One region of the Cellulosimicrobium sp. G4 BAM 1002 genome, then DNA from elsewhere that is predicted to be linked to it. Evidence: predicted binding sites of a transcription regulator. Region 1 holds the regulator's gene; the other holds the start of a gene.
The links. The regulator LexA, encoded in region 1, represses DNA repair genes until DNA is damaged. The targets are predictions, from matches to a motif close to TCGAACANNTGTTCGA.
Positions count from the first base shown of each region.

Region 2: the regulator LexA is predicted to act here: its motif matches at 6,173-6,188, upstream of uvrA (excinuclease ABC subunit UvrA).

Region 1 is NZ_CP182109.1:2,009,949-2,021,455, reverse strand. Features, by position in the region: gene ACMXGY_RS09075 (HelD family protein) at 1-1,263, shown strand, start outside; gene serA (phosphoglycerate dehydrogenase) at 1,340-2,539, shown strand; gene ACMXGY_RS09065 (pyridoxamine 5'-phosphate oxidase family protein) at 2,659-3,078, shown strand; gene ACMXGY_RS09060 (DUF5302 domain-containing protein) at 3,147-3,341, opposite strand; gene ACMXGY_RS09055 (aldo/keto reductase) at 3,486-4,541, shown strand; gene nrdR (transcriptional regulator NrdR) at 4,582-5,145, opposite strand; gene ACMXGY_RS09045 (LysM peptidoglycan-binding domain-containing protein) at 5,540-5,899, opposite strand; gene lexA (transcriptional repressor LexA) at 6,240-6,968, shown strand; gene ACMXGY_RS09035 (L-lactate dehydrogenase) at 7,033-8,046, opposite strand; gene ACMXGY_RS09030 (ATP-dependent DNA helicase) at 8,075-10,198, opposite strand; gene hflX (GTPase HflX) at 10,314-11,507, opposite strand, start outside.
Region 2 is NZ_CP182109.1:2,512,685-2,524,191, forward strand. Features, by position in the region: gene rapZ (RNase adapter RapZ) at 1-391, opposite strand, end outside; gene uvrC (excinuclease ABC subunit UvrC) at 412-2,511, opposite strand; gene ACMXGY_RS11435 (OsmC family protein) at 2,632-3,117, shown strand; gene uvrA (excinuclease ABC subunit UvrA) at 3,153-6,143, opposite strand; gene ACMXGY_RS11445 (MBL fold metallo-hydrolase) at 6,268-6,975, shown strand; gene ACMXGY_RS11450 (YciI family protein) at 7,067-7,366, shown strand; gene ACMXGY_RS11455 (SDR family NAD(P)-dependent oxidoreductase) at 7,407-8,213, opposite strand; gene ACMXGY_RS11460 (TerC family protein) at 8,325-9,464, opposite strand; gene ACMXGY_RS11465 (TerC family protein) at 9,464-10,468, opposite strand; gene uvrB (excinuclease ABC subunit UvrB) at 10,736-11,507, opposite strand, start outside.

The sequences.
Region 1 (11,507 bases):
GCGCACAAGCCGCACAACCTCGCTCGCGTGACGTTCGTGCGCGAGATGCTCTCGCGGCTCGTGGACCAGTACGGCACGCAGCTCGGCGAGCCGCTCGTCGGCGAGGACCGGGCCGTCGTCCTCGAGGACCTGCGCTCGCACCGCGACGTGCGTGTGGCGCTGAACCTCGCGTGGCTCCCCCTCACGCCCGAGCGGCTCGTGGAGGACCTGTTCACCAAGCCGCACCGCCTCGCCGAGGCGGCGCCCGAGCTCTCGCCGGAGGACCGGCGGCTGCTCGCGCGGCCGAAGGGCTCTCCCTGGACCCCGGCGGACGTCCCGCTCCTCGACGAGGCGGCCGAGCTGCTCGGCGAGGACGACCAGGCCGAGCGCGCGGAGGCCGCGGCCCAGGCGGCGCAGCGCGCGCAGGACCTCGAGTACGCGCGCCAGGTGCTCGAGTCGTCGGGCGCGGGCGCCGGGATCGTCGGCGCCGACGTTCTCGCCGAACGGTTCGCCGCGAGCGGTCCCCGGCTCACGACGGCGGAGCGCGCCGTGCAGGACCGGTCGTGGACGTACGGGCACGTCGTGGTCGACGAGGCGCAGGAGCTGTCGGCGATGGCGTGGCGCATGCTCGTGCGTCGCTGCCCGACGCGCTCGTTCACGATCGTCGGCGACGTGGCGCAGACGTCGTCGCCCGCGGGCGCCCGCTCGTGGCGGGGGATGCTCGACCCGGTGTTCCGCGACGCGTGGCGGCTCGAGGAGCTCACCGTCAACTACCGCACCCCGGCCGCGGTCGCGGACGCGGCCCGGCGCGCGGCCGTCGCCGCGGGCCTGCCGGTCTCGCCCCTGACGTCCGCGCGCGAGGTCCCCGACGCGCTGCGCGTCGTCACCGTCCCGAGCGAGGGCCTGGCCGAGCCGGCCGGTCCCGACGGGACGACGGACCTCGTCGCGGCGGTCCGCGCGCAGGTCGAGGCCGCGCGGGCGGAGTTCGTGGCGGACGACGCCGGTCGCGTCGCCGTCGTGGCGGCGCGCGGGAGCACCGCCGGCCTGCGCAGAGGGCTCGGCGTCGAGGACGGCAGCACCGACGCGTCCGTCGTCGTGCTCGACCCCGTGGAGGTCAAGGGCCTCGAGTTCGACGCCGTCGTGCTCGTCGAGCCGGCCGACGTCGCGGAGGGACCGTCGGGTCCGTCGGACCTGTACGTCGCCATGACGCGCCCGACGCAGCGGCTCGTCGTCGTGCACGCGCGCGACCTGCCGGTCGGGATCGCTGAGCCGCCCGTGGCGTGACCGGGACGCCGTTCACCTCGTCCCGAGGGTCAAGACCCGTTTGGTCGGCGCGCACTCCACGGCGCACCATGGGTGGGTGCTACGCGCCCTCCTCCTCGAAAACCTGCACCCCCTCGCCGCCTCGAACCTCGAGGCCGCCGGGATCGACGTCACCGTCCGCACCGGCGCCCTCGACGAGTCCGAGCTCATCGAGGCTCTGGACGGCGTCCACCTGCTCGGCATCCGGTCCAAGACGAACGTCACCGCGAACGTGCTCGAGCACGCCCCCGACCTCGTGGCGCTCGGCGCGTTCTGCATCGGCACCAACCAGATCGACCTGCGGTCCGCCGCGACCCAGGGCGTGGCCGTCTTCAACGCCCCGTTCCAGAACACGCGCTCGGTGGTCGAGATCGCGCTCGCCGAGATCATCGCGCTGACGCGCCGCCTCACCGAGCGCGACAAGGCCCTGCACGAGGGCCGCTGGGACAAGTCGGCGGAGGGCGCGCACGAGGTGCGCGGCCGCACGCTCGGCATCGTCGGCTACGGCAACATCGGCACCCAGCTCTCCGTCGTCGCCGAGAACCTCGGCATGTCGGTGGTGTTCTACGACACGGCCGAGAAGCTCGCGCTCGGCAACGCGCGCCGCATGGACACGCTCGACGAGCTGCTCGAGCAGGCCGACGTCGTGACGCTGCACGTCGACGGCCGCCAGGGGAACGCCGGCCTGTTCGGCGCGAAGCAGTTCGCCCGCATGCGCCCGGGCGCGATCTTCCTCAACCTGTCGCGTGGCTTCGTCGTCGACTACGGCGCCCTGCGCGAGGCGATCGTCGCGGGCCACGTCTCCGGGGCGGCCGTCGACGTCTTCCCGCACGAGCCGAAGCGCAAGGGCGACGCGTTCGACTCCGAGCTGCGCGGCCTGCCGAACGTCATCCTCACGCCGCACATCGGCGGGTCGACCGAGGAGGCCCAGGAGGCCATCGGTCAGTTCGTCTCCGCGAAGCTGCGCGACTACCTGACCACCGGTTCGACGACGCTGAGCGTCAACCTGCCGAACCTCGCGCTCGAGCAGACCACGGGCATCACGCGCATCACGCACCTGCACCGCAACACCCCGGGCGTGCTCGCCGCCGTCAACGCGACCCTCGCCGAGCACGGCACCAACATCGAGGGCCAGCTCCTCGCGACCCGCGGCGAGCTCGGCTACGTCGTCACCGACGTCGGCTCGCGCGTCGAGCCGGCGGTCATCGAGGCCCTCGCGGGCATGGACCAGACGATCGCGCTGCGCGTCCTCGACTGACCGCCGCACCTGGCGACCGCGGGTCGCGACGGCACCGAGCGAGCGCATCCGGCGAAGGTCCACGGCGACGGGGACCTTCGCCGCTGCGCGCCCGCTGCGGCCCGGTGCCACGATGGGGCATGACCGGATACTCGAACGAGGGACCGCAGGTCCTCGACGTCGACGCGTCGTGGGAGCTCGTGGAGGGCACCCGCGTCGCGCGTCTCGCCGTGAGCGTGCGGGGCGAGCCCGACATCTTCCCCGTGACGGTCGGCGCGCACGACCGGACGATCGCCTTCCGGACCGTGCCCGGGACCAAGCTCGCGACGCTCGTGACCAACGAGCGCGTCGCGCTGGAGTGGGACGACGTCAGCGACGACGGCGCGTGGAGCGTCGTCGTGCACGGCGTGGCACGCCGACTCGTCACGGAGCACGAGATCGCCGAGGTCGCGCGTGCCGTCGACGGGCTCGCGCCGACGGTCGACGTGCCGACCGAGGAGTGGGTCGTCGTCGAGCCGCACGAGATGACCGGACGACGGTTCGTGCGTCCTGCGAGCTGACGCCCCCGGACGCACGTCGTCCGGCCCCCGAACGGGGAGCCGGACGACGGAGCGGTGCCTGCGGCGGGTCAGCCGGACTTGCGGCGGAACGTGCGCTGGACGGGGCCGACGGTCTCCGAGCCGTGCACCGAGCCGGTGTTCGTCTCGCCGTCCGCCGTCCGGTGCTGCGCCGCGTTCTTGCGGTCGAGCGCCTCGCGGAACTTCGCCTTGGCCTCGTCGGTCGGTGCGGTGTCTGCAGCAGGTCGCTGCGCGTCGGACGCCATGGGCGGGCTCCTCGTCGGTGGGGGATGCGGACGGGCCCGACTGGCGGACCCACGGCCAGGGTCTCGCACCGCCTCCGGCAGCGCCACCTGATTTCGCCGCCGGCGCAGCCGCCCGCTCGTGCCGGGTCCGGTAGCGTCGAGCACGTGTCGCCCACACCGCTCCCGACCGCCCCTGGCTCGCTCCCGCACCGACGGCTCGGCCGCAGCGGTCTTACGCTCCCCGCGCTCTCCCTGGGGCTGTGGCAGAACTACGGCGACGCCGACCCTGCGGGCACGCAGCGCGAGATCGTGCTGCACGCGGTGGACCGCGGCGTGACCCACCTCGACCTCGCGAACAACTACGGCCCGCCCGGCGGCGCGGCCGAGGAGTCGCTCGGCAGGCTGCTCGCCCGCGACCTGCGGCCCGTGCGCGACGAGCTCGTCGTGACGACCAAGGCGGGCTACCGCATGGGACCTGGCCCGTACGGCGAGGGCGGCTCGCGCAAGTACCTGCTCTCCTCCCTCGACGCGTCGCTGCGCCGGCTCGGCCTCGACCACGTCGACATCTTCTACAGCCACCGCTTCGACCCCACGACACCGCTCACCGAGACCGTCGGCGCCCTCGCGACGGCGGTTCGCTCCGGCCGGGCCCGGTACGCCGGGATCTCGTCGTACTCGGCACGCCGTACGCGAGAGGCGCTCGACGTCGCGGCCGGCCTCGGCCTGCACCTCGTCGTGACGCAGGTGTCGTACTCGATGCTCAACCGCTGGATCGAGGAACCGGACCCGACGGACGCGGCCGGGCAGAGCCTGCTCGACGTGGCCGGACGGTCCGGCACGGGGGTCGTCGCGTTCTCACCGCTCGCGCAGGGAATGCTCACCGACCGCTACCTCGACGGCGTCCCCGAGTCGTCGCGCGCGGCGCGCGGCGGGCCGCTGCGCCGGGAGTTCCTCCGCGAGGAGAACCTCGCCCACGTCCGCCGGCTCGACCGGCTCGCGCGCTCGAACGGGAGGTCGCTCGCGCAGACCGCCGTCGCGTGGGCCCTGCGCGACGAGCGCGTGACGTCAGTGCTCCTCGGTGCGAGCTCGACCCGGCAGCTCGACGAGAACCTCGCAGCGCTCGACGGCCCGCCGCTCACGGCCGAGGAGCTCGACGCCGTCCGGGCGATCCCCGCGGACAGCGGCATCAACATCTGGGCGGCCCGGTCGAGCGACCTGTAGGCGGGCCGCGGTTCGATCCCGGGATCTCCCGCGGGTGCCGTCAGCGCGTCGACGCCGCCTCCTGGACCGGGTCGTCGGGGCCGGATCCTTCACCGCCCGGTCCCTCGCCGTCGCGGTCCACGGTGTCGCCCGACCCGGGCGCCGAGCGCCGACGTTCGGCGCGCTCGACCCGCAACGAGGTGATCGCGCTCTCGAAGTCCTCGAGGGAGTCGAACGCCTGGTAGACGCTCGCGAACCGCAGGTAGGCGACCTCGTCGAGCTCCCGCAGGGGGCCGAGGATCGCGAGACCGATCTCGTAGGCGTCGAGCTCCGCGCTGCCGCTCGCGCGGATCGTCTCCTCGACGCGCTGCGCCAGGACGGCCAGGTCGTCCTCGTTGACCGGGCGGCCCTGGCACGCCTTGCGGACGCCGTTGACGATCTTCTCCCTCGAGAACGGCTCGGTGACGCCCGACCTCTTGACGACGGACAGGCTCGCGGTCTCGATCGTCGTGAACCGGCGGTTGCACTCCGGGCACTGGCGCCGACGGCGGATCGACGCGCCGTCGTCGGAGGTACGCGAGTCGACGACTCGGGAGTCCGCGTGGCGGCAGAAAGGGCAGTGCATGGGCGGGCTCCTCCGCGGGGTCGCGCCGGCGCCGTCGGCGTCGGCGCGTCGAACGTAAGCCGTCGCGGCGTGCGCGTGCAACACGCGCCCTGGGTGGGACCTTCCCGGGCGCGGACAGCAGAACGGGGGCGGTCGATTCCGACCGCCCCCGTCGGGACGCCCCCGTCCCCATCTCGCGCATGACTCGCCTCACGCGCGCCGACGTGCGCAGGAGCCGCGGTGGACCGCGTGCTCCTCGCCTCTTCGCCCAGCCCCCCAGCCCGGCGTGTGAGGTGAGACTAACTTAGGTAGTCCTCATCACTCCGCGCAACCCCTGAGGGCGATCGAGGTCCGGCCGCACGACGTGTCCTCGATCACACCCCGAGCGAGCGCGCGAAGGGCATCGAGCTCCGCGTCACGCGCTCTCGACCGGCAGGAGCACGCGCTGCCCCACCTGGAGCCCGGCCGACGGGAGCTCGTTGAGCTCGACGAGACCACCCACGACGTCCCGGAGGTCATCGCCCGGATCGGCGACTGCCGCGGCGAGGTCCCACAGGGTCTCGCCCGCCGACACCACGTGGACCCGCACCTCGACGGGCTCACCGGGGCCACCTGCCACCGCGGAACCCACCCGGGCGGCGAGCAGGGCGACGAGAGCGACGAGCAGGACGAGCACCACCCGACCTCGGCGCGTGAGGCGCAGACGACCCTCGGGCGCCTGCTGACGCACCCGCGAGATGCCCGGCCCGGACGCCGACAGCGTGATCGTGCTCATGTCTTCCCCGTCCCGGCCCCTGGGGCGGATCGCCTTCCCCGGTCGATCCGCCCCACGAGCCCCGTCGTCCGTCCGCCGACATGTCGCCGGTCGAACACCTGTACGTAGAACATCTGTACGAAGGTCTATCACGAACCACCGACGGAGTCGAGACATGCTCGAACAAATGTTTGATTCGTGTCGCGCTCTCCCCTAACCTGGGGGCAGGTCGGTTCGCCGGACATGTCCATCCCTGGACGCTCCGGCACGGCCGGAGCCCGGGGCGCTCGTCCCGGGTGAGGGAGGCCGGGAGCGGGCAGTCGAGCTCCGCGGCCCGCGACGGACGAGGGCGGAGCGGACCATGGCGGGACGAGGCACGGACAGCGCACGGGGGCTCGCCGAGGTGCGCGAGCTCCCGGACGGCTCGGCGGGGGGCGACGGGCTGACCCCGCGCCAGCGTCTCGTGCTCGAGACCATCAGGGCGTGCGTCGAGCAGCGCGGGTACCCGCCCAGCATGCGCGAGATCGGCGAGGCCGTCGGCCTGACGAGCCCGTCGTCGGTGAAGCACCAGCTCACGACGCTCGAGCGCAAGGGGTACCTGCGCCGGGACCCGAACCGGCCCCGGGCCATCGAGGTCGTCCAGCCCGACGACGCGCGGCGCGCCACGTCCCTCACCGCGTCCGCGCCCCAGCCCGAGTACGACGAGGCGCACCCCGCGCCGTCCTACGTGCCCGTCGTCGGACGGATCGCCGCAGGCGGTCCGATCCTCGCCGAGCAGGTGGTCGAGGACGTCTTCCCGCTGCCTCGCCAGCTGGTCGGCGAGGGCGAGCTGTTCCTCCTCCGCGTGCAGGGCGACTCGATGATCGAGGCCGCGATCTGCGACGGCGACTGGGTGGTCGTGCGCCGGCAGCCCGTCGCGGAGAACGGCGAGATCGTCGCAGCGATGATCGACGGCGAGGCGACGGTCAAGAGTCTGCGCCGCGCCGACGGGCACGTCTGGCTCATGCCGCGCAACGCCGCGTACGACCCGATCCCCGGCGACGACGCCCAGGTCCTCGGTCGCGTCGTCTCGGTGCTGCGCAGCCTCTGAGCACGCCGGGAGCCGGGTGGTCGAGGACGATCACCCGGCTCCGTGCGTGCTCACGCTCGGGCGCTCAGAGCCCGAAGCGGCGTGCGACGGCCCTCAGCGAGTCGGCCGAGGCGTGCAGTCCCGCGAGCTCCTCGCCCGACAGGGGAACCTCCACGCGCTCTACGGCCCCACGCCGGTCGACGAGCGTCGGCAACGACAGGCACACGTCCTCGATGCCGTAGTCGCCCGCGAGCAGCGTCGACACGGGCAGGATGCGGTGCTCGTCGTCGAGCACGGCCTCGATGATCCGTGTGCCGGCGAGGCCGACGGCGTAGTTCGTCGCCCCCTTGCCCTCGATGATCCGGTAGGCCGAGTGCACCACCTCGTGCGCGATCTCTGCCCGAACCTCCGCCGTGAGCGGCCCCGCACCGCCGATCCCGCGCCATTCCAGCAGGGGTGTCCCACCGATCGTGGCGGAGCTCCACAGGGGGATCTCGGTGTCGCCGTGCTCGCCGGCGACGTAGGCGTGCACGTTCTGCACCGCGACCCCGCAGTGCTGGGCGACGAGGAAGCGCAGCCGTGACGAGTCGAGGACCGTCCCGCTGCCGAACAGCTGCTGCGGGGGCAGGCCGGAGATCTTGAGCGCGGCGTACGTGACGATGTCGACCGGGTTCGTGACCATGACGTAGGTCGCGTCGGGTGCGACCTCCACCAGCCCGGGCAAGATCTTGCGGACGAGGCCGATGGTGGCCTCGGCGAGGTCGAGCCGCGTCTGGCCGGGCTTCTGCTTGGCGCCCGCCGTCACCACGACGACGTCGGCGTCCGCGCACACCGCGACGTCGTCGGAGCCCTCGACGCGGGCCATCGGCATGAACTGGATGCCGTGCTGGAGGTCGAGGACCTCGGCCTCGACCTTGGCGCGGTTGACGTCGAGCAGCGCGACCGTCCGCGCCGCGCCACGCATGAGCGCCGCGTAGGCGAGCGTCGACCCGACGGCGCCAGCGCCCACGATCGCGAGCTTCGTGGTCCGCGCGCCTCCCCCTCCGGAACCTCCCGTCGTCGCGCCCTCGCTGTCCTGCCCGGACGTGCTCGTGGTCATCTCGCCTCCGTGAAGTCGGTCGGAGACCTCAGCCTAGGGTGACCAGGCGCCGCAGCGCAGCGGTGGCGACGTCGCGGTCGGTCGTCTGCCAGAAGCCCGGCATCGAGCGCGTGAGGAACGTGCCGTAGCGCGCGGTGGCCAGGCGCGGGTCGAGCACCGCGACCACGCCGCGGTCCTGGGTGGACCGCACGAGCCGCCCGGCGCCCTGCGCGAGCAGCAGCGCCGCGTGCGTGGCGGAGACCTGCATGAACCCGTTCCCGCCCGAGGCCTCCACGGCTCGGGCGCGCGCGGACTTCACCGGGTCGTCCGGGCGGGGGAACGGGATCCGGTCGATGAGGACGAGCTGGCAGGACGGTCCCGGCACGTCGACCCCCTGCCACAGCGACAGCGTGCCGAAGAGGCACGTCGCCGGGTCGGCGGCGAACTCCTTGACGAGCGTCGGGAGCTGGTCGTCGCCCTGGCACAGGATCGGCACGTCGAGCCGCTCGCGCATCGCCTCGGCCGCCGCGACCGCCGCGCGCCGGGACGAGAACAGCCCGAGCGTCCGACCGCCGGCGGCCTCGACGAGCGCGGCGATCTCGTCGAGCTGGTGCTCCGTCGCCGCGTCGCGACCCGGGGTCGGCAGGTGCTTCGCGACGTAGAGGATCCCCTGGCGCGCGTAGTCGAACGGGCTGCCGACGTCGAGGCCGCGCCAACGCGGCGCGTCCTCCTTCTCGCCGTCTGCGCCACCCAGCCCGAACGTCCGGGCGACGGGGTCGAACGTCCCGCCGAGCGCGAGCGTGGCCGAGGTGAAGACGCCCGTGCGTTCCGCGAGCAGATGGGTCCGGATGAGCCCGGAGACGCCGAGGGGCGCGGCGTGCAGGCGGCTCGCGCCCTCCCCGAACCGGTCGGCCGACCACCCGCCCTCCCCGGGGCGCGAGCACCACAGCACGTCGTGTCCGGTGGGGTCGGCCGCCATGCGCTCGGCGATCTCGAAGAGCTGGAGCATGGTCGACTGCGCCATCTTGAGACCGGTGTCGGGCTGTGCCGGCTTCGTGACGCCCGTCTCGGGCTTGAGCGACGAGAGCACCTCGCGCGCGGCGTCGCGCACGGCCGCCACGGCCGTGCGCGCGTCCTCCGGCAGCCCGTCCGGGAAGCGCTCGGCCGGCAGCGCGCCGACGACCGTCCCGAACGCCGCCGACGCCGCGTCGAGGGCGTCGGTCTGCACCCCGGCGTGCCGCCGTGCGAGCCGGGCGGCGCTCTCGATGGCGGGCACGGAGAGGTCCACCGTCGCCGCGGCGGTCACGCGGTCGGCGAGCTCGTGCGCCTCGTCGACCACGAGCACGTCGTGCTCGGGAAGGACTCCGGGTGAGCCCATCGCCGCGATGCCCAGCATCGCGTGGTTCGTCACGACGACGTCGGCCTCGCGCGCGGCGGCCCGTGCGCGCTCCGGGAAGCACTCCGCGAGCAGCGGGCACCGCTGGCCGAGGCACTCGAGCGCGGTCACCGACACCTGGCGCCAGGCCTTGTCGCTCACGCCCGGCACGAGGTCGTCGCGGTCTCCGGTCGCCGTCTCGTCGGCCCACTCCCGCAGGCGCACGACCTGCTCGCCGAGCGCCGCCGCGCTCGTCCCGCCCCGCGCGGCCGGGTGGTCCGCCGCGCCGGCGGACTCGCCGGGCAGGTCGAACAGCGTGGGCTCGTCGACCGGGTAGCCGCCGGCGATCTTGTGCACGCACAGGTAGTTGTGCCACCCCTTGAGCAGGGCGATCGAGGCGGGGCGCGGGAGGCGGTCGGCGATGGCGTCCGCGACGAGCGGGAGGTCGCGTGTGATCACCTGGCGCTGGAGCGCGAGGGTCGCCGTCGAGACGACGACGCGTTCGTCCGTCGCCACCGCGTGCCGTACCGCGGGGACCAGGTAGCCGAGCGACTTGCCGGTGCCGGTGCCGGCCTGGACGACGAGGTGCTCGGTGCCCTCGATCGCCGCGGTGACCGCCGCGGCCATCGCGTGCTGCCCATCGCGTCGCGCTCCCCCGAGCCGCCCGACCGCGAGGTCGAGGAGCGCGTCGACCTCCGGCACGGACGCCGTCGCCGCCGGGCCGTCGTCCGGCCCGGCGTCGTCCGCTCGGTCGGTGTGGTCCACGACGGGTCGGGCGGAGGCACGGGAGGGGGGCACCCGCCGAGTCTACGGTCGCGCACCGACGCTGGGTCGGGCCCTGTGGACACCCCCGGGGAGCGAGCACGGCACGACCCCGGGTCGGCGTCAACGGCCCGGGGTCGTCCTGCGTGCGTCAGACGCCGGCCGCGGCTCCGGTGAGCTCGGCCGCGAGCGCCTCGGCGACCCGGCCGCGCAGGAGCGTGCCCTCGGGCGTGTGCTCCTCGTGGTCGATCTCGCCCTCGGTGTGCACGCGGTGCACCAGGTCGCCGCGGCTGTAGGGCACGACGAGGTCGATCGCGACGTCGGGGCGCGGCAGCTCGAGCGCGATGAGCTCGCGCAGCGCCGCGATGCCCTCGCCCGTGTGCGCCGAGACGACGACGGTCCGCCGCTCACGACGACGGATGCGCGCGATCGTCTCCGGGTCCGCGACGTCGGCCTTGTTGAGGACGATGACCTCCGGCACGTCCTCGACGCCCGGGATGTCGGCGAGCACGTGGCGGACGGCCGCGATCTGGCCCTCCGGGTCGGGGTGGGACGCGTCGACGACGTGCAGGAGCAGGTCGGACTGCCCGACCTCCTCGAGCGTGGAGCGGAACGCCTCGACGAGCTGGTGCGGCAGCGCGCGCACGAAGCCGACGGTGTCGGCGAGCGTGTAGACGCGCCCGTCCTCGGTGCGCGTGCGGCGCACCGTCGGGTCGAGCGTCGCGAACAGGGCGTTCTCGACGAGCACGCCCGCGCCCGTGATCGCGTTGAGCAGGCTGGACTTGCCGGCGTTGGTGTACCCGGCGATGGCGACGGCGGGGACGGCGTGCCGCTTGCGCGACGCGCGCTTCGTCTCGCGACCCGGCGCCATGGCCTGGATCTCGCGGCGCAGCTTGGCCATGCGGTTGCGGATGCGCCGCCGGTCGAGCTCGATCTTCGTCTCACCGGGTCCGCGCGAGCCCATGCCCGCCCCGGCGCCGCCCACCTGGCCACCGGCCTGGCGGGACATCGACTCGCCCCAGCCGCGCAGGCGCGGCAGGAGGTACTCGAGCTGGGCGAGCTCGACCTGGGCCTTGCCCTCCCGTGACTTGGCGTGCTGGGCGAAGATGTCGAGGATCAGCGCGGTCCGGTCGATGACCTTGACCTTGACGATGTCCTCCAGGGCACGCCGCTGCGAGGGTGCGAGCTCGCCGTCGATGACGACCGTGTCCGCGCCCGTCGCCGCGACGACGTCGGCCAGCTCCACGGCCTTGCCGGACCCGAGATAGGTCCCCGGGTCGGGCTTGGCGCGCCGCTGGATGACGCCGTCGAGAACCTGGGAGCCCGCGGTCTCGGCGAGCGCCGC
Region 2 (11,507 bases), 500 kb from region 1:
GCACCTGCTCGTAGCGGCGCACGAGCACCTCGTCCGAGGCGTCGAGGAAGAGGATGCGGTAGAAGACGCCGTTCTGGCGCAGGTGGTCGAGCACCTCGACCAGGTCGGTGAAGAACTCGCGTCCGCGCACGTCCACGACGGCGGCGATGCGCTCGAGCGTGGATCCGGACCGGGTCATGAGGTCGACGAGCGGGACGATCATGCGCGGCGGCAGGTTGTCGACGACGTACCAGTCGAGGTCCTCGAGCACGGCCGCGGCGCGCGAGCGACCCGCGCCGGACATGCCGGTGATGATCAGCACCTCGGCCTCGCGGCGCTCGGGCGGGTGCGTGGCGGCCTCGATCGCCGGGATGCCGCTCGGGACCGTGATCGGGGAGGGTTCCGGTCTCATGGGACCAGCATGCCAGCCGGTCAGGCGCGGGCGGTGGCGCCGTCGTCCGCCGGAGTGTCCGCGGACACCTCCCCGGTACCGAGAGCCGCGACGACCGCCTGCGCCGTCCGCTCCCCCATGCCCCGCACGGTCGCGATCTCCTCGACGCTCGCGGCACGCAGCCGCTTGAGCGAGCCGAAGTGCCGGAGCAGCGCGGACTTGCGCGCCGGCCCGAGCCCGGGCACGTCGTCCAGAACCGACGCCGTCATCCCCTTGCTGCGCTTCTTGCGGTGCTGCGTGATCGCGAAGCGGTGGGCCTCGTCGCGCACGCGCTGCAGCAGGTACATGCCCTCCGACGATCGCTGGAGGATCACCGGGTAGTCCTCGCCCGGGAGCCAGACCTCCTCGAGCCGCTTGGCGAGACCGCACAGCGCGACGTCGTCGACGCCCAGGTCCGCGAGGGCGCGTGCCGCAGCGGCGACCTGCGGCGGGCCGCCGTCGACCACGACGAGGTTGGGCGGGTAGGCGAACCGGGCGCGCCGGTCCACGGGGGCCTCGGCGTCGACCTCGCCGCTGCGCGGGACGTAGCCCGCGGCCTCGGCGGCGCGCTCGGCCCGCTGCCCCGCGGCGTCGGTCGCGTCCGTCACGTCGTCCGCCTCGAGGTCCATCTCCACCTCGCCGGAGACCGAGCGGTCGGCGAGGTAGCGCTTGAACCGGCGCGAGATCACCTCGTACATCGCCGCGGTGTCGTCCGCCGCGCCGTCGCCGTCCGGGCCGCGCACCGTGAAGTGGCGGTACTCGCTCTTGCGCGCCAGCCCGTCCTCGAAGACGACCATCGACGCGACCTGGTAGGTGCCCTGGTTGTGGGACACGTCGTAGCACTCGATGCGCAGCGGCGCGGTGTCGAGCTCGAGCGCCTCCTGGATCTCGCGCAGCGCCTGGCTGCGGGTCGTGAGGTCGCCCGCGCGGCGCGTGCGGTGGAGCGCGAGCGCGTGCTCGGCGTTCGCGCGGACCGTCGCCGCGAGCTCCTTCTTGTCGCCGCGCTGCGGCACGCGCACGTCCACGCGAGCGCCCCGCAGCCCCGACAGCCAGGTGGTCACCTGGTCCTGGTCGGGCGGCAGGACGGGGACGAGGACCTCGCGCGGCACGACGTCGCGCGCGCCGGCGCCACCGGCCTTGCCGGCGTCCGCCGCAGCGGCCTCCTCCGCCGCCCCGTACACCTGCTGCAGGAGGTGCTCGACGAGCTCGGCGTCCGTCACGTCCTCGACCTTCTCCACGATCCAGCCGCGCTGACCGCGGATGCGCCCGCCGCGCACGTGGAACACCTGGACGGCGGCCTCGAGCTCGTCGCCCACGAGCGCGAACACGTCCGCATCGGTGCCGTCGCCGAGGACGACCGCGTTCTTCTCCGTCGCGCGCTGCAGCGCGGCGATGTCGTCGCGCAGCCGGGCCGCGGCCTCGTACTCCATCGCCGCCGCGGCCTCGCCCATCTTGCGCTCGAGGCGGCGCACGAAGCGCTGCGTGTCCCCCGCCATGAAGTCGCAGAAGTCCTCCGCGAGAGCACGGTGGTCCTCGGGCGTGATGCGCCCGACGCAGGGCGCCGAGCACTTGTCGATGTAGCCGAGCAGGCACGGACGGCCCGTCTGGTGCGCGCGCTTGAAGACCCCCGCGGAGCACGTGCGCACCGGGAAGACCCGCAGGAGGAGGTCGAGCGTCTCGCGGATCGCCCAGGCGTGGCCGTACGGGCCGAAGTAGCGCGTGCCGGGTCGCTTGGCGCCGCGCATGACCTGCGCGCGGGGGAAATCCTCCCCCATCGTCACCGCGAGGTACGGGTAGGACTTGTCGTCGCGGTACTTGACGTTGAACCGCGGGTCGAACTCCTTGATCCACGTGTACTCGAGCGCGAGCGCCTCGACCTCGGTGCCGACGACGGTCCACTCCACGGACGCGGCGGTGGTCACCATCGTCTGGGTGCGGTGGTGCAGGTTGGCGACGTCCTGGAAGTAGCTCGACAGCCGCGCGCGCAGGTTCTTCGCCTTGCCGACGTAGATGACGCGGCCGTGCTCGTCGCGGAACCGGTAGACGCCCGGCGACGTGGGGATCTCCCCCGGCGCAGGGCGGTACGTCGCGGGGTCAGCCATGTGCTCCAGCCTAGGTCAGGCCACCGACGGTCCGGTGGCGTCGTGGGTGCGCCGGGCGAGGTCTGCCCGGGCCGTGCAGTCGTGGTGTGGCCCTCATCACGGGCCGCTAGGGTGACGGCCATGAGCGCACAGCACGGGTACACCACGACCGTCCGCTGGACGGGCGCGGGCGACGCAGGAACGGCCTCCTACACGTCGTACAGCCGCGACCACGACGTCCTCCTCGCCGGGCGACCCCCGCTGCCCGGGTCGTCCGACCCCGCGTTCCGCGGCGACCCGTCGCGCTACAGCCCCGAGGAGCTGTTCGTGGTGAGCCTGTCGCAGTGCCACATGCTGTGGTTCCTCCACCTCGCGGCGGCGTCCGGCGTCGTCGTGCGCGAGTACGTCGACGAGGCGACGGGCACGATGCGTGTCGAGTCGGGTGGCGAGGGGCAGTTCACGGACGTGACGCTGCACCCGCGGGTCGTGGTCGACGACGGAGCGGGCAGCGACGACGCGTCGCTCGCCACGCTGCACCACCGGGCGCACGACCACTGCTTCATCGCGCGCTCGGTGAACTTCCGCGTGCTCGTCGACCCGGCACCGGCGCGCCGCGCGGCCGCCTGACGGCGCGCCGTCGGCGGCCCCGCGCCCGCGTCCTGCTAGGCCGCCGACGCCTTGCGGCGCGCGCCCGTCCGCGGGGACTCGTCGGTCGCCCGGCGAGCCTTGGCGGACCGGCCCTTGGCGCCCTTCGCCGCCGGCGCCGCGGCACCCGAGGACTTCTCGGCCGCGGCCCCGACCGGGACCGGGTCGTGCTGGTCCAGGATCTCGGCGAGGAAGCGACCGGTGTGGCTCGCCCCCACGCGCGCGACCTGCTCCGGCGTCCCCTGCGCGACGACCTTGCCGCCGCCCGAGCCGCCCTCGGGACCCATGTCGACGACCCAGTCCGCGCTCTTGATGACGTCGAGGTTGTGCTCGATGACGAGCACCGAGTTGCCCTTGTCGACGAGCGACTGCAGCACCCCGAGCAGCTTGCGGATGTCCTCGAAGTGCAGGCCCGTCGTCGGCTCGTCGAGCACGTAGATCGTGCGCCCGGTCGAGCGCTTCTGCAGCTCGCTCGCGAGCTTGACGCGCTGCGCCTCACCGCCCGAGAGCGTCGGGGCAGGCTGCCCGAGGCGGACGTACCCGAGGCCGACCTCGACGAGCGTCTTGAGGTGGCGCGAGATCGCGGGGACGGCGGCGAAGAACTCCGCCGCCTCCTCGATCGGCATGTCGAGCACGTCCGCGACGGTCTTGCCCTTGAAGTGCACCTCGAGCGTCTCGCGGTTGTACCGCGCCCCGTGGCAGACCTCGCACGGCACGTAGACGTCGGGCAGGAAGTTCATCTCGATCTTCAGCGTGCCGTCGCCCGAGCAGGCCTCGCAGCGACCGCCCTTGACGTTGAAGGAGAAGCGCCCCGGCGTGTACCCGCGAACCTTCGCCTCGGTGGTCTCCGCGAAGAGCTTGCGCACGTGGTCCCAGACACCCGTGTACGTCGCCGGGTTCGAGCGTGGCGTGCGGCCGATGGGCCCCTGGTCGACGTGCACGACCTTGTCGAGGTGGTCGAGTCCCGTGACGCGCGTGTGGCGACCGGCGACCTGACGCGCGCCGTTGAGCTCGTTCGCGAGCACGGTGTAGAGGATGGAGTTGACGAGCGTCGACTTGCCCGAGCCCGAGACACCGGTCACCGCGGTGAGCGTGCCGAGCGGGAAGCTCACGTCGATGCCCGTGAGGTTGTGCTCGCGCGCGCCGACGACCGTCACCTGACGGTCGGGGTCCGTGGGACGACGCTCGGCGGGCAGCGGGATGCTGCGCCGACCGGACAGGTAGGCGCCCGTGACCGACTCCGGTGCCTCGAGCAGCCCGGCGTAGTCCCCCGAGTGCACGACGCGGCCACCGTGCTCCCCCGCGCCCGGGCCGATGTCGACGACCCAGTCCGCCGTGCGGATGGTGTCCTCGTCGTGCTCGACGACGATGAGCGTGTTCCCCAGGTCGCGCAGCCGGGTGAGCGTCTCGATGAGGCGGCGGTTGTCGCGCTGGTGCAGGCCGATGCTCGGCTCGTCGAGCACGTAGAGGACTCCCACGAGCCCGGAGCCGATCTGGGTCGCGAGGCGGATGCGCTGCGCCTCGCCGCCCGAGAGCGTCGCGGCGGGCCGCTCGAGCGACAGGTAGTCGAGGCCCACGTCGAGCAGGAAGCCGAGTCGCGCGTCGATCTCCTTGAGCACCTCGGTCGCGATGGCGCGCTCGCGGACGCCCAGCTCGAGCGACCCGAGGAACGCGGCCGCCTCGCGCAGCGGCAGACGGCACACGTCCCAGATCGACCGGCCGCCCACCTTGACGGCGAGGACCTCGGGCTTGAGCCGGGCACCCTTGCAGACCGGGCACGGGACCTCGCGCATGAAGGCCTCGTACTTCTCCTTCGACCAGTCGGACTCGGTCTCGGTGTGCCGGCGCTCGAGGAACGTGATGACGCCCTCGAACCCCGTCGAGTACTGGCGCTCTCGCCCCCACCGGTTCTTGTACCGGACGTGCACCTGGTGGTTCTGCCCGTGCAGCACCGCCTTCTTCGCGCGCTCGGGCAGCGCCCGCCACGGCGTGTCCATCGAGAAGCCCAGGTCGTCCGCGAGCGCCGTGAGGACCCGCTCGAAGTACTCCGAGGAGATCTGCGCCCACGGCGCGATCGCTCCCTGCGCGAGGGACTTCTCCTCGTCGGGGATCACGAGGTCCGGGTCGACCTCGAGCCGGAAGCCGATGCCGGTGCACTCGGGGCACGCGCCGTACGGCGCGTTGAAGGAGAACGTGCGCGGCTCGATCTCGTCGAGCGCGAGCTCGTGGTCGTTGGGGCACGCGCGCTTCTCGGAGAACCGCCGCTCGCGCGCCGGGTCGTCCGCGTCGGCGTCGACGAGCTCGACGACGACCAGGCCGCCCGCGAGGCCCAGCGCGGTCTCGACCGAGTCCGTGAGCCGACGCTGCACGCCCTCGCGGGCGACGAGGCGGTCGATGACGACCTCGATGTCGTGCTTGAGCTTCTTCTCGAGCACGGGCGGGTCGGTCAGCGTGCGTACCTCGCCGTCGACGCGGGCGCGCGCGAAGCCCTTCGCCTGGAGCTCCTTGAACAGCTCGGAGTACTCGCCCTTGCGACCGCGGACGACGGGGGCGAGCACCTGGTAGCGCGTCCCCTCCGGCAGCTCGAGCAGGCGGTCGACGATCTGCTGCGGCGTCTGCGCGGTGACGCGCTCGCCGCACACCGGGCAGTGCTGCGTCCCCGCGCGCGAGAACAGCAGGCGCAGGTAGTCGTAGACCTCGGTGATGGTCCCCACGGTCGAGCGCGGGTTGCGGTTCGTGGACTTCTGGTCGATCGAGACCGCGGGCGACAGGCCCTCGATGAAGTCGACGTCGGGCTTGTCCATCTGCCCGAGGAACTGGCGGGCGTACGCCGACAGGGACTCGACGTACCGTCGCTGCCCCTCGGCGAAGATCGTGTCGAACGCGAGCGAGGACTTGCCCGAGCCCGAGAGCCCCGTGAAGACGATGAGCTGGTCGCGCGGAAGGTCGAGGTCGACGTTGCGCAGGTTGTGCTCGCGGGCACCGGAGATGACGAGGCGATTGCTCACCGCAGCATCGTACGTCCGCCCACCGACACTCGCACAGGTGTTCGACGCACCTTCGCCGTTCCCTCACCGGAGCCCGACGACCGGCACGCGACTCCTGCCCGACGTATCGGCGCAGACTAGGACCATGGCGTACTCGGGCGAGGTGATCGTGGGCGGGCCGAGCGACGTGCGGCGGCTCGACGAGGTCGAGATCCGCAAGCTCGCCGTCGGCCCGCTCGCGAACAACGCCTACCTGCTCACGTGCCGTCGCAGCGGGGCGCAGGTGCTCGTCGACGCCGCCGACTCGCCCGACGAGGTCCTCGGGCTCGTCCGCGAGGGGTCGCCGTCCGCGCGGCTGGACCTGGTCGTCACGACGCACCGGCACCTCGACCACCTGCGCGCCCTCGCGTCCGTCGTCGCCGTCACCGGTGCCGCCACGGCTGCGGGCGCCGACGACGCCGACGCGATCTCGCACGCCACGGACACGCACGTCACGCGGCGCCTGCACCACGGCGACGTCCTCGCGGTCGGCCACCTGCGGCTCGAGGTCGTCGCGCTGCGTGGCCACACACCGGGTTCGGTCGGGCTCGCGTACCGCGAGCCGGACCACGCCACCGAGCCCGACGCCGTCGCGCGCCGGGTCCATCTCTTCACCGGCGACTCGCTCTTCCCGGGCGGTGTGGGGAGCACCGACCACGACCCGGACCGGTTCGCGCGGCTCCTCGACGACGTCGTCAAACGCGTCTTCGCGCGGTACGACGACGCGACCTGGGTCTACCCGGGTCATGGCGCCGACACGACCCTCGGGGCGGAGCGACCGCAGCTCGACGAGTGGCGACGACGCGGCTGGTGAGGCGACAGCGCTGCGACCTTGGTCGGCTGCTCGGGTGACCGGCTCACGGAACGCGGCACGCGACGTCGGGCACGGCTGGTTCACTGTGGCCATGCCGATCCACGCCGTGACCTACGTCTACGCCGACCGACCGACCGACCTCGACGCGCTGCGTCCCGAGCACCGGGCCTTCCTGCACGGGCTGCGCGCCGACGGCGTGCTCCTCGCCTCGGGCCCGCTGCCCGCGCACGACGGCGCACCCGCCGGCGCGCTGCTCGTGCTCGACGGCGCGTCGCCGGAGGCCGTCGCGCGCACGCTCGACGCGGACCCCTTCGCCACGGCCGGCTTGATCGACCAGCGCACGGTCCGCCCCTGGTCGCCGATCATCGGGGACTGGGCCGACAGGGTCTAGCGGCACGAGAGCCGGTGGCTCCTGCCGGGTGCGGTACGGCTCAGTCGTACGCCGTCCAGGGGTCCGACCGGACACGCTCGTCGACCGCCTCAGCGTCGTCGCCGATGACCACACGCCACTCGCCGCGGGCGACGGCGTCCAGGATGGTCACCGCGGCCGAGGCGCTCGACACTGGCTGGTAGTCGGCGAAGAGCGAACCGAGGGCGCGTCGCCACGTGCGAGGCGGGGCAGGCATGCCCGTCCGGACGTGCCCGGGCAGGACCAGGACCGCGGAGAGGTGCGGGGCGTTCGCGCGGAAGTCGGCGATCAGCGACTCGGTGAATCCGCGCACGGCGAACTTCGCCGAGGAGTAGGCGCTGTGCGGCACGCGCGTGCCGAGGCTCGCCCAGAGGGCGTTCACCGAGGCGATGTTGACGACGGCGCCCCGGTCTGCGGCCATGAGCATCGGAAGGAGCTCGCGCGTGCAGCGATAGGTGCCGTCCCACGCGACGGAGAAGGTGCGTTCCCACTCGTCGGGCGGCGACGTGACGAAGGAGGTCCCCCCGACGACGGCGGCGTTGTTGAACAGCAGATGGACGGCGTCGCAGTCGTGCGTCTCGGCCACGTCCTGCGGGAGCCGGCGTACGGCGTCCCCGTCGGCGACGTCGAGCACGTGCGCCGTCACCGTGACGCCGGTGTCGATCGCCTGGGCTCGCCGGACCGCGGTACGGAGCGCGGCGGCGTCCACGTCGCAGGCGGCGACGTGGGCTCCCCGGCGGACGAGCTCGAGGACGAGGTCTCGACCGATCCCGGACGCGGCGCCCGTGACCACGGCGCGTCGACCTCGCAGGTCGGAGAGTCCAGCCACGTGGCCACCCTGCCACACGCGGGCCGCCGCACGCGTGTCACGGCGACCTGACCCGCCGGCACCGCGGACCGTGCCTCGCTCGTCGTCCAGGAGGCACGGTGCGGCGCCGTGCTAGCGAGGCGGGGTGCCGTCCTGGCCGGACGTGCCCCAGGAGGGCTCCTCACGGCCGACGAGCGCACCGTCCGCGAGCTCGTCCGTGACCGTGTCGACCGGCGTCGGCTCGACGTCCGCCGTCGAGCCGGCAGACTCCGACGGCGCGACGCGCGACCCGTCCGCGGACCGCGACGCGCGCGTCCGCAGGAGGCTGGCCACCGTGGTGATCGCGAGTGCGCCCACGATGACGACGAGCGAGAGCCAGATCGGCACGGTCGGCACGGCCTCGATGTGCTCGCCGCCGTTGATGAACGGCAGCGTGTTCTCGTGCAGCGCCTCGAGGATCAGCTTCACGCCGATGAACCCGAGGATCACCGCGAGGCCGATGGGCAGGTAGACCAGACGCTCGAGCAGGCCGCCCAGCAGGAAGTAGAGCTGGCGCAGACCCATCAGCGCGAAGACGTTCGTCGTGAAGACGATGAACGGGTCCTGCGTGAGCCCGAAGATCGCCGGGATCGAGTCGAACGCGAACAGCAGGTCGGTGCTGCCGATCGCGAGGAACACGATCAGCAGGGGCGTGAACACCCGCTTGCCGTCCTCGACCGTGCGCAGGCGGCCGCCGTCGTACTGCGTGCCGAGCGGCAGGACGCGACGCAGGGCGCGAACGGCCCGGTTCTCCTTGTACTCCTCGGGCTCGTCACCGCCCGCGACCAGCTTGATCGCGGTGTAGACGAGGAAGGCGCCGAACAGGTAGAACACCCAGACGAACTGCGAGATGATCGCGGCGCCCGCGAGGATGAAGGCGCCGCGCAGGACGAGCGCGACGATGATGCCCACCATGAGCACGCGCTGCTGCTGCTCCCGCGGGACCGCGAACCTCGCCATGATGATGACGAACACGAAGAGGTTGTCGACACTCAGGCTGTACTCGGTGAGCCACCCGGCGTAGAACTCCCCCGCGGGCGCCGCGCCACCGATCGCCCCGACGATCGCCCCGAAGACCAGGGCGAGGGCGACGTAGAAACCCACCCACAGCGCGCTCTCGCGCATGGAGGGCACGTGCGGGCGGCGGCCGACGACGAACAGGTCGACGATCAGCAGGACCGCGAGCGCCGAGAGCGACGCCCACTCGAACCAGAGCGGGAGCTCGTGGACCATCAAGAACCTTCTTCGATGCGGGCGTCCTCACGCCGCTGGTCCGCCCGCGAGCGCGCGAGGCTCGCGACCGTGGTGACGGTGAGGACGACGAGGATGAAGCCCAGGGAGACGGGCGTGGAGATCTCGGGGATCGCCGTGATGTGCTCGCCACCGTTGATGAACGGCACCTCGTTGGTGTGCATCGCGTGGATGACGAGCTTGATGCCGATGAACCCGAGGATCGCGGCGAGGCCGTAGTTGAGGTAGACGAGCCGGTCGAGCAGCCCGTCGATGAGGAAGTAGAGCTGACGCAGGCCGAGCAGCGAGAACGCGTTGGCGGCGAAGACCAGGTACGTCTCCTGCGTGAGGCCGAAGATCGCCGGGATCGAGTCGACGGCGAAGAGCAGGTCGGCACTGCCGATCGCGATCATGACGATGAGCATCGGCGTGATGTAGCGCTTGCCGTCGATCTTCGTCGTCATGTGGTCCTCGACGTACGAGTCGGTCGTCGGGAACAGCCGGCGCGTGAGGCGCAGCACGGCGTTCTCGTTGTACTCCTCGTCGTGGTCGGTGCCGGAGCGAGCCTGTGCGATCGCGGTCCAGATGAGGAAGGCACCGAAGATGTAGAAGACCCAGGCCCAGTTCTCGATGACCGCCGCGCCCAGGAGGATGAAGATCGTGCGCAGCACGAGCGCGATGGTGATGCCGATGAGCAGCACCTTCTGCTGGTAGAGCCGCGGCACCCGGAAGCTCGTCATGATGAGGACGAACACGAAGAGGTTGTCGACGGACAGGCTCTTCTCGGTGATGTACCCGGCGAAGTACTCCCCGCCGTACGTGCCGCCCCACACGATCCACACGATGACGCCGAAGACGAGGGCGATCGCGACGTAGGCGATGGACCAGCGGGTGGCCTCGCGCAGGCTCGGGGCGTGCGGCGTGCGCACGTGCCCGACGTAGTCGACGGCGAGCATCGCGAGGATCACGCCGACGGTGACGATCCAGACCCAGACGGGGACGTCCATGCACAAACCTCCGGTACGTAGCACTGAGTACCGAAGGTCTCTTCCGCCACGCACCGCCACGCGCACCCGCACGGGACGCGGGCTGGTGGTTGCGGGACCGGTGACACCGGGCCGACGACTGCGCCGGCCGTGATGACGACATCACCGCTTGGGAATACTCCCCCTCGCTGAGGTGCCAGCATAGGCCACGCCGGAACCGACCGTCACAACGTCCAGGGGGCGCCGCGCATTCCGTCCCGACCGGCCGCGTGGGCCACCGGGCTCGGCCTACGCCGTCGCGGCCTGCATCTGCCGCAGCTCCTTCTTCAGGCCCGAGATCTCGTCGCGCAGGCGCGCGGCGAGCTCAAACTGCAGCTCGCCGGCGGCCGCGTGCATCTGGTCGCTGAGCTCCTGGATGAGGTCCGCGAGGTCGCTCGCGGCGGCTCCCGCGAGCCGGTTGCCCGCCGTCACGCCCTCCTTGGGCCCGCCGGGGACCGGCGCCCTGCCCTTCTGCCCCTTGCCCGGCTGCCGGTAGCCGCCGGCGAGGAGCTCGGCCGTGTCGACGTCCTCGCGCGCGAGCATGTCGGTCACGTCGGAGATGCGCTTGCGCAGCGGCGTCGGGTCGATCCCGTGCTCGAGGTTGTACGCGACCTGCTTCTCCCGGCGTCGCTCCGTCTCCTCGATCGCTGCCGCCATCGCGGCGGTGATCCGGTCCGCGTACATGTGGACCTCGCCCGAGACGTTGCGGGCCGCGCGGCCGATGGTCTGGATGAGCGACGTCGGCGACCGGAGGAAGCCCTCCTTGTCGGCGTCGAGGATCGCGACCAGCGAGACCTCCGGGAGGTCGAGGCCCTCGCGCAGGAGGTTGATGCCGACGAGCACGTCGTACTGCCCGAGCCGCAGCTCGCGCAGGAGCTCCACGCGACGCAGGGTGTCGACCTCCGAGTGGAGGTAGCGGACGCGCACGTCCTTCTCGAGCAGGTAGTCGGTGAGGTCCTCGGCCATCTTCTTGGTGAGGGTCGTGACGAGCACCCTCTCGTTGCGCTCGGCGCGCTCACGG